DNA from 2 places in the Massilia paldalensis genome. Region 2 is predicted to be linked to the other one. Evidence: predicted binding sites of a transcription regulator. Region 2 holds the regulator's gene; the other holds the start of a gene.

What was found. The regulator FNR, encoded in region 2, switches genes on or off when oxygen is low (the NO sensors DNR and NnrR bind a similar motif). The targets are predictions, from matches to a motif close to TTGATNNNNATCAA.
Positions count from the first base shown of each region.
Region 1: the regulator FNR is predicted to act here: its motif matches at 2,119-2,132, upstream of ACI1V7_RS10650 (gluzincin family metallopeptidase).

Region 1 is NZ_JBJCIU010000002.1:186,281-190,405, forward strand. Features, by position in the region: gene fdxA (ferredoxin FdxA) at 1-4, opposite strand, end outside; gene ACI1V7_RS10645 (protealysin inhibitor emfourin) at 179-460, opposite strand; gene ACI1V7_RS10650 (gluzincin family metallopeptidase) at 485-2,050, opposite strand; gene ACI1V7_RS10655 (polyhydroxyalkanoic acid system family protein) at 2,234-2,512, shown strand; gene ACI1V7_RS10660 (acyl-CoA-binding protein) at 2,542-2,799, opposite strand; gene ACI1V7_RS10665 (hypothetical protein) at 2,968-3,159, opposite strand; gene ACI1V7_RS10670 (FKBP-type peptidyl-prolyl cis-trans isomerase) at 3,162-3,518, opposite strand; gene ACI1V7_RS10675 (YVTN family beta-propeller repeat protein) at 3,703-4,125, shown strand, end outside.
Region 2 is NZ_JBJCIU010000001.1:1,036,182-1,040,306, forward strand. Features, by position in the region: gene ACI1V7_RS04650 (DUF885 domain-containing protein) at 1-1,061, shown strand, start outside; gene ACI1V7_RS04655 (porin) at 1,164-2,261, opposite strand; gene fnr (fumarate/nitrate reduction transcriptional regulator Fnr) at 2,338-3,105, opposite strand; gene ACI1V7_RS04665 (DUF2721 domain-containing protein) at 3,208-3,684, opposite strand; gene ACI1V7_RS04670 (cytochrome ubiquinol oxidase subunit I) at 3,835-4,125, shown strand, end outside.

The DNA of each region.
Region 1 (4,125 bases), on a different contig from region 2:
TCATAACAGTCCTATCAATCAGAGTGGGGGCGGCGGCGGATGCGCGCGAGAAGGCTCGCCGGACGCGGCAAAGCACTGTATTTTAGGGCAATTCGGCTTCTACGACAAATCGGACTTATACACAATACACATAAGCAAATGTGTTCAGTCCGCAACGCATTATCGCCGTGAGTGATGTCTAGGCGGCGCCGCGCAGGTAGTCCAGCAGCGCTTGCCAGGCCGCGCCGGGCGGCAAGTCGTCTTCCGCCACCGTCACCGTGCGGCAGCGGCGGCCGTCGTCCGCCGTGATGTCCCAGCGCCGCAGGTCGGCGCCGACGGGGCAGGCGGGCGCCGGCTCGAAGAAATCCAGGCGCTCGAGCAGCGCCTCGACCGCCTTGCCGTCGGCGTGGCGGCCGGTATCCAGTTCGACGCATCGTGCGATGCCGGCGAAGCCGCCGCTGGTCCTGGCCGTGATTCTCATCTCCGCTCCCTCATCTCCGCTCTTTCATGCCCGGCCGGCCGCCGGCAACGCCTCGTCCGTTCCGGCGACGGCCACGGCCAAACCGGCAACGGCGGCAACGGCGGCCACGGCGACGCCGGCCGGTCCCGTGCGCCCATGCTCCAGGCACCAGCGCGCCAGCGCCTGCGCTTCCCGGTCCAGCAAGCGTTCGACCTGGTAGTACTCGGCCAGGTTCATCGTGCCGCAGCAGGCGCGGCGGTCCTGGCGGGCACCGGGCGCATCGCAGACCAAGGGCGCGAAGCGCTGCGCGGGCACGGACGGCGCGGGGGCATCCGGCATACGGGCATCCGGCGTACGGGCATCCGGCGTACGGGCATCCGGCGTGCCGGCCTGCGGGGCGGCCACATCCAGCACTTCGCGCAGGGCGAAGCGGTCACGGATGAAGTCCAGGTAGGCCTGCGGCTTGCCGTCTTCGGCCGCCAGGCGCAGCATCTCGTTGGCCACGTCGGCATAGGTGGCGGCCACGTCGGGCGCGGCGACCAGGGCGCGCAGCACCAGGCCGCGCAGCCAGCCGGCCGTACGGTGCAGCACGCTGGCGCAATCCTCCAGCTCCGGGTGCCGCTCGAAGGCGAACGCGTCGGCCAGGATGTCGTAGACGGCGCCCGTGAACACCTGCGACAGCGCATGCACTTCCGTGCCGGCCTGCGACAGCGTCAGGTCGTTGTCGGCATTGCGCAAGCCCGTCGTGCTGCCCAGCGCCAGGCCGAACTGCTCGGCGATGTCGGCCAGGAAGGTCTTGTCGTGCAGGTGCGCCTTGGTCTGCGCCACCACGGCCTCGCACTGGTCGAGCTGGGACAGCGCCAGGAAGATCGCGGTCAGGTCGCCGAAGGCTTCGTGCAGGCCGCCCGTCTGGGGCGGGTTGTCGGCCTGCAGCCATTGCGGCTTGAGGCCGTCCAGCACGGCATGGCCCGTCTCGTGGGCGACGATGTCGAAGGAGCGGCAGGTGTACACGCGCGCGCTCTCGCCGCTGGGGACGAAGTCGCCGAACTTCAGGCAGCCCTGGGAACGGCTGTAGAAGGCATTCATCACGTTCGGCAGGCCGTAGGGATGAACCTGCAGCGGCGTCGTGTCGGTGCTGCTGTTCCATTGCCAGGGCAGCGGCATGGCATCCCCGGCCGCGGACAGGGCGCGCTGGTACATGGTCAGCGTCTGGCGCACGACGGCGAAGGTGTGCACGGCGTCGAACTGGGGCGTGTCCGGCATGGTGACGAAGTCGCCGAAGGCGTTCGGCTCGACCGGCGCATTGGCCGTGTCGACGATCTCGATGCGGGCGTCGCGCGGCCCGGCCAGCACGATGCCGGGCAGGAAGGCCTTGCGCGTGCCGATCTCGGACACCGACGGATCCTGTTTCCACATCAGCACGCGCGCGCCGAAGGCGTAGGGCAGGGGCACGTCCCCGGTGCCGCTGTCGGCAGGAGAGGGTGGCTCGGATGCGGCCGCGAGCCGCGGGCGGCCCGGCTGGTCGAGCAGTTGCGCCGCCTTGCGGTGCTGGCGGTAGGGTGCGCTGGGGGTGGGAATGAAGCCGACCGGCGGCAAGGTGGACGATTCCATGGGTTCTCCTCGATGGCGGCCGCGGGAGGCGGCTTCGAGGAATGGTCGCTGCTTGCTTCGGAGAAGCATTGAGCTTGGTCAATTGACCATTCTCTAGGGTCAATACTGGCTTAAGACGGGCTGAGCTGGCATCATGGCGAGCTTTTGCGGCAGATCAGTATTCAAGATAGAAGGAACAGCCAGATGGCGGACATCAGCATCATCCAGCAACACACGCTTTCCCAGCCGGCGGCGCGCGCGGCGGCCCAGAAGGTGGCGGACAAGCTGGCCAGCGACTATGGATTGCAGTGCAAGTGGGAAGGCGACGTGCTGCGCTTCGAACGCAGCGGGGTGGAAGGCGTGCTCGCGCTGGAGCCGAGCCAGGCCGCCTTGCGCATCAAGCTGGGCTTCATGATGAGTGCGTTCGCGCCGGCCATCGAGCAGAAGGTGGCGGAAAGCATGCGCAAGACGTTCGCGGCCTGACGCCGCCCGGCGCGGGCTGGCGCTGACGCTTACGCGTCCTTCAGTTCCTCGATCAGGTCGACGTACTGCTGCATCGCGTCTTCCCGCGACGTGCCCTGCAGGCCCGCCCAGGCGTCGTACTTGGCGCGCCCGACCATGTCGGTGAAGCCCGGGCGCTCGCCCGTCACGTCGCCGTTCGCGCCCTGCTTGTACAGCGCATAGATCTTCAGCAGGGTCATGTTGTCCGGACGCTCCGGCAGGTTCTTCGAATCGATCTGGGCCTGGGCGAACTGTTCTTGCAAACTCATGGTGACTCCTTCATAGATGTGCGATGTTCGGGATGCCTTCGTGGCAACACTTGCGGCATCTTAGCGCATCATGCGTGGATCGGAGTCAACTTTAGAGGAAACGTTCGGTGGTGGCGCACGGCGGGCACGTGGTGCCCACCCGGGGACGAGGCCGAAGCCGTCGTCCCGTTATTTGTCGTCGTCGCCGCCGCGGAACGGATAGGTGGCGACGTTGACGGCGCCCTTGCCGACCGCCACGCCGGCGCCGACGGCAGTCGAGGCGACCGAGACGCCGGTGCCGATCACGGCGCCGCCGACGGCCATGGCCGTGCAGCCGCCGAGGGCGGCAACGAGGCCGAGCAGGGCAAGGGTGCGGATCATGCTCAGACGCCCAGCAGTTCGACGTCGAAAATCAGGGTCGCGTTCGGCGGGATCACGCCGCCGGCGCCGCGGGCGCCATAGCCCAGGCTGGCCGGGATGATCAGGCGGCGCGCGCCACCGACCTTCATGCCCTGCACGCCTTCGTCCCAGCCGCGGATCACGTGGCCGGCGCCCAGCGGGAACTGGAACGGGTCGTTGCGGTCTTTGCTCGAATCGAACTTGGCGCCGGCGCTGCCGTCGTCGTTCTGCAGCCAGCCCGTGTAGTGCACGGTGACGTAGCTGCCGGCCTTGGCTTCGGCGCCGTCGCCGACGACGGTGTCTTCGTACTGCAGGCCGGAATTCGTGGTGGTGGTGGACATGGGATTCCCTTCTTGTTCAAAGTGAAGGGCGATTGTAGTGCATGGCCTGTCAAAGCGCTATTGACGCCTTGTCCACTGTGTTGCGGCGGCGCGCCGAAACGATCTTATTCCTGCTGCTTGCACAGCGAAGGGGCCAAGTTTCCCCGTAGAATAAGGTTTTTCTTCCTTCCGGAACTATCCTGCCATGCTGCGCCGCTTCAGTAAGCTCATCCTCTCCGGTCTCTGCCTCGCTTCCGCCGTCCAGGCCGCCCACGCGAACGTGGTCGTGGTGCTCAATTCGCGCGACGCCACCGTCCAGCTGATCGACCAGGCCACCGGCGCCGACGCCGGCACGCTCCCGGTCGGCAAGGAACCGCACCACCTGATGGCCACGCCGGACAACAAGTCCGTGATCGTCGCCAGCTCGATGGGCAACGAGCTGATCTTCCTGGACTCTGTGACGGGCAAGGTGCAGCGCCGCCTGACCGACGTGCTCGACCCCTACCAGATCGGCTTCTCGCCGGACCAGAAATGGTTCGTGTCGGCCTCGCTGCGCCTGGACCGCGTCGACGTCTACAAGTACGACGGCAACAATCTGCTGCTGAGCAAGCGCCTGCCGCTGGCGCGC
Region 2 (4,125 bases):
TCGAGACGAAGATCCGTCCCGCCTACCGGCGCGTGCAGGCCTACCTGGCCGCGCTGCATCCGAAGACGAACGACACGGCCGGCATCTCGCGCCTGCCGAACGGCGCCGCCGCCTACCAGCACGCGCTGCGCACCTACACGAGCACCAACCTGACGGCCGCCGAGATCCACGCGATCGGCCTGCGCGAGGTGGCGCGCATCGAAGGGGAGATGGACCGCCACCTGCGCACGCTCGGCTATACCGAGGGCAGCGTCGAGCAGCGCATGGCCAAGCTGGACGTCACGTTCCAGCCGAAGGCGGAGCCGGACCCGCGTCCGGAACTGCTGCGCAAGTACGCGGACATGGTGGCCGACGCCGAACGGCGCAGCGCCTCCATCTTCAACCTGACGCCGCGCGCCCCGGTCGAGGTGCGGCGCGAACCGCCGCTGACGGAGCCGTCGGCCGCCGCCCACTACACGCTGCCGGCGCCGGACGGCAGCCGTCCCGGCATCTTCTGGGTGCCGATGCGCGGGCCGACGTTCGACGTGATCCGCATGCGCAGCCTGTCCTACCACGAGGCGGTGCCGGGCCACCACTTCCAGCTGGCGATCCAGCAGGAACAGACGGGATTGCCGAAGTTCCGCGCCCAGCGCATCTTCGGCGGCGGCAGCGCCCACAGCGAGGGCTGGGCGCTGTACGCGGAGCGGCTGGCGGTGGAGCAGGGCTGGTACGAGGGCGACGTCCCGGGCCTGCTGGGCGCCCTCGGCTCGGAACTGTTCCGCGCGCGCCGCCTCGTCGTCGACACGGGCCTGCACACGAAGGGCTGGACGCGCCAGCAGGCGATCGACTACGGCATCGGCGCGCAGGAAGTGGAGCGCTACGTCGCCTGGCCGGGCCAGGCCTGCGCGTACATGATCGGCATGTTGCGCATCATCGACCTGCGCGAGAAGGCGAAGAAGGAATTGGGCGACAAGTTCTCGCTGCCGGCGTTCCACGACGTGGTGCTGAAGAACGGGTCGGTGCCGCTGGACGTGCTGGGCGAGGTGATCGACCGGTGGATCGTGGTGCAGAAGGCAGCGTAACGAATCCGTCGTCCCTGCGCAGGCAGGGACCCAATTGCCGGCGCACTGTCGGCGCGAACAGCACTTGGGCCCCTGCCTGCGCAGGGGCGACGTTGTGCGGACTTAGAAATTGTGCCGCATCCCCAACACCGCGCCGCGCAAGGTGGCGCCGGCCTCCGGCCCGATCCCGTTGATGGGGAAGTCGTAGGTGGCATTGCGCTCGTTGTCCAGCAGCGTGTAATAGGCATACAGGCTCGTGCGCTTGGACAGCATGTAGTCGTAGCCCAGCGTCGCGTGCGTCGCACCCGTGTCCGGCCCGCTGTGCAGGAAGCCGATCGTCGCCGTCGACGCGCCGCCGGCGTCGCCCGCGCGGCCCACCGTCAGACGCAGGCCGTGCAGGCCCATCTGGTGCGAGACGGAGACGAAGGCCGCATTGCGCGGCAGCTTGCCGCTGGCCGTCTCGTATTCCAGGCGCTCGCCGACGACGGCGACGCGGGTCTGGCCCCAGGACGTCTTGCCGAACTGGTAGGCAAGGGCCGCCTTGCTGCCCGTGTCGTCCAGGCCTGGTCCCTGGTACTCGTGGTGGCGTTCGTGCGCGACCGTCGCGTACCACGGGCCGTCGGCATAGATGACGGCGGCCGACCACAGCGACGGCTTGGCGCCGTTCGCGGGGGATTCCTCGTTCATGCCGCGCGTGAGGCGCAGCGACAGGCCGTGCCACTCGGGCGTCCAGTAGTGCAGGGAGTTGGCCTGGCGGCGGTCGAAGGAATACGTGTTGTTGACGTTGTCGACCGAGGAGCCGGAGCCGTTGGCCAGGATGCTCATGTAGCCGGCCGTGGTCGGGTAGAACGGGTCGAGGCCCGACGTGGCGCCGTTGTACGCGGTGACCCAGTGGCCGGCGAACAGCGTGCCCCAGGGACCGTCCAGGCCCACGCGGGTATCGCGCCGGAACGGCTCGCCCGCGCCCGTGTCGGGCGACAGCGTGCCCTCGAGCTGGAAGATCGCCTTCAGGCCGCCGCCCAGGTCTTCGCTGCCCTTGAAGCCGAGCACGGAGCGGTTGTTGACGAGGCGGGTCTGGGTGAAGCCGCTGCCGTTGTCGACGTGTTCCATCGAGACGTTCAGGCGGCCGTAGATCTGCACGCCGTCCTGGGCGTGCGCGGTGTGGACGGCGGTGGCGCACAGCAGGCAGGCCGCGGCGCCGAGGTGAAGCTTGTGGGACATTGGCAATCTCCTTCGCCCCGATTGTGCAGGGCCAGGAGCAGCTTGCCAGCTATCCGAACGTATACCGTGGGCCGCCTCAAGCCATGGGGCTGCACTGCTCGGTGCCGGCCGCCATGGCCTTCAGCCGCGCCGGTTCGAGCAGGATCACTTCGCGCTTGTCCACCTGCACCAGGCCCATCTTCCTGAAGCGCGACAGCAGGCGGCTGATGCTCTCGATGGTCAGGCCCAGGTAGTTGCCGATGTCCTCGCGCGACATGCGCAGCTGGAAGCTGGTCGAGGAATAGCCGCGCGCGGCGTAGCGGGCCGACAGGTTTACGAGGAACACGGCGAAGCGCTGTTCGGCGCGCATGTTCCCAAGCAGGAGCATGACGTTCTGTTCGCGCGTGATTTCCTTGCTCATGATGCGGTGGAAGTGGCGCAGCAGGTTGGGCACTTCGCCGAACAGGTCTTCGAGGTTGTCGAACGGGATCTCGCACACCTCGCTGTCTTCCAGCGCGACGGCGTCGCAATGGTGGCGGTCGCCGCTGATCGCATCCATGCCCAGCAGCTCGCCGGCCATCTGGAAGCCCGTGATCTGGGCTTCGCCGGCCGCGTTCACCTGGTAGGTCTTGAAGTGGCCGAAGCGCACCGCGTACAGGCTGCGGAACGGCTCGCCCATCTGGTACAGGCGCTCGTCGCGCGCGATGCGGCGGCGCCGGCCGATGATCTGGTCGAGGCGGTCGATCTCGGCATCCGCCAGGCCCATCGGCAGGCACAGCTGGCCCATGCTGCATTGCTGGCAGCTGACCTTGAGGGCCTGGATGTTCAGCGGCTGGTCGGGAGTAAGGATGGCGGCGTGGTTCATGGCGGGAAGGGGAGCATCGACAAGGGAATTATAGTCGCCATTGTCGCGAATCTCGACCATCGGGGCGCTTTCCTACCCCTTCGGCCGCCAAAAGTGTCGCATTCAGGTACGCTGCTCCTGCATGTGCCGGTCCAGTTCGGGCATGTCGTCGGCCTCGCGGTCGAGTGGCATCTTGATCAGCCGGTTTTCCTTGACGACGAGGGCGGCGGCCCAGATCACCATGGCCAGGCCCACGACGGTGGTCGCGGCGCCTGCGTACTTGAGGAAGGACGTGCCCTTGAAGATGGCGTCGGCGACGGCGATGATCAGGGTGCCGATCAGCAACATGGCGGCGTACAGGCCGAAGTCGGTCGCCCGGCGCATGCAGTCGATGCGGCGGCGGTACAGCGCGACCTCGTCGCGGATCGTCTCCTTGCGCTGGCCGTCGGCACCCTGGCGGTAGTTGTCGACCAGGCTGCGGTAGCGCTCGTAGGCGCTGCTGTAGCGTCCCTGTAGCAGGTGCATGAACATCCACGATGCGAAGACCAGGCCGGCATTGGGGCCGACGGCTTGCAGCACTTCCTTGAGTTCGAAATCCATGGGCTTCCTTCGGCGATGCGCCGGACGGCAAGGCTTGCGCGTCTTACCTGCATCAAATAACGATGCAGTGTGCATCGCACGGGCGAACGCGGCAAGCGTGTGCGCCCCGTGCGCATGTAAGATTGGCCATACGACCTCGGGAGGACTTTCATGTTCGGATTGGCGGCACTGGATTTGGCACGCGTGCAGTTCGCGTTCACGATGTCGTTCCACATCCTGTTCCCGGCCATCACGATCGGCCTGGCCAGCTACCTGATGGTGCTGGAAGCGTGCTGGCTCAGGACCAAGCGCCAGGTGTTCGTCGACCTGTACCACTTCTGGCTGCGCATCTTCGCCGTCAATTTCGGCATGGGCGTCGTCTCCGGCATCGTGATGGCCTACCAGTTCGGCACCAACTGGGCCGCGTTTTCCGAATACGCGGGCGGCATCGTCGGGCCCCTG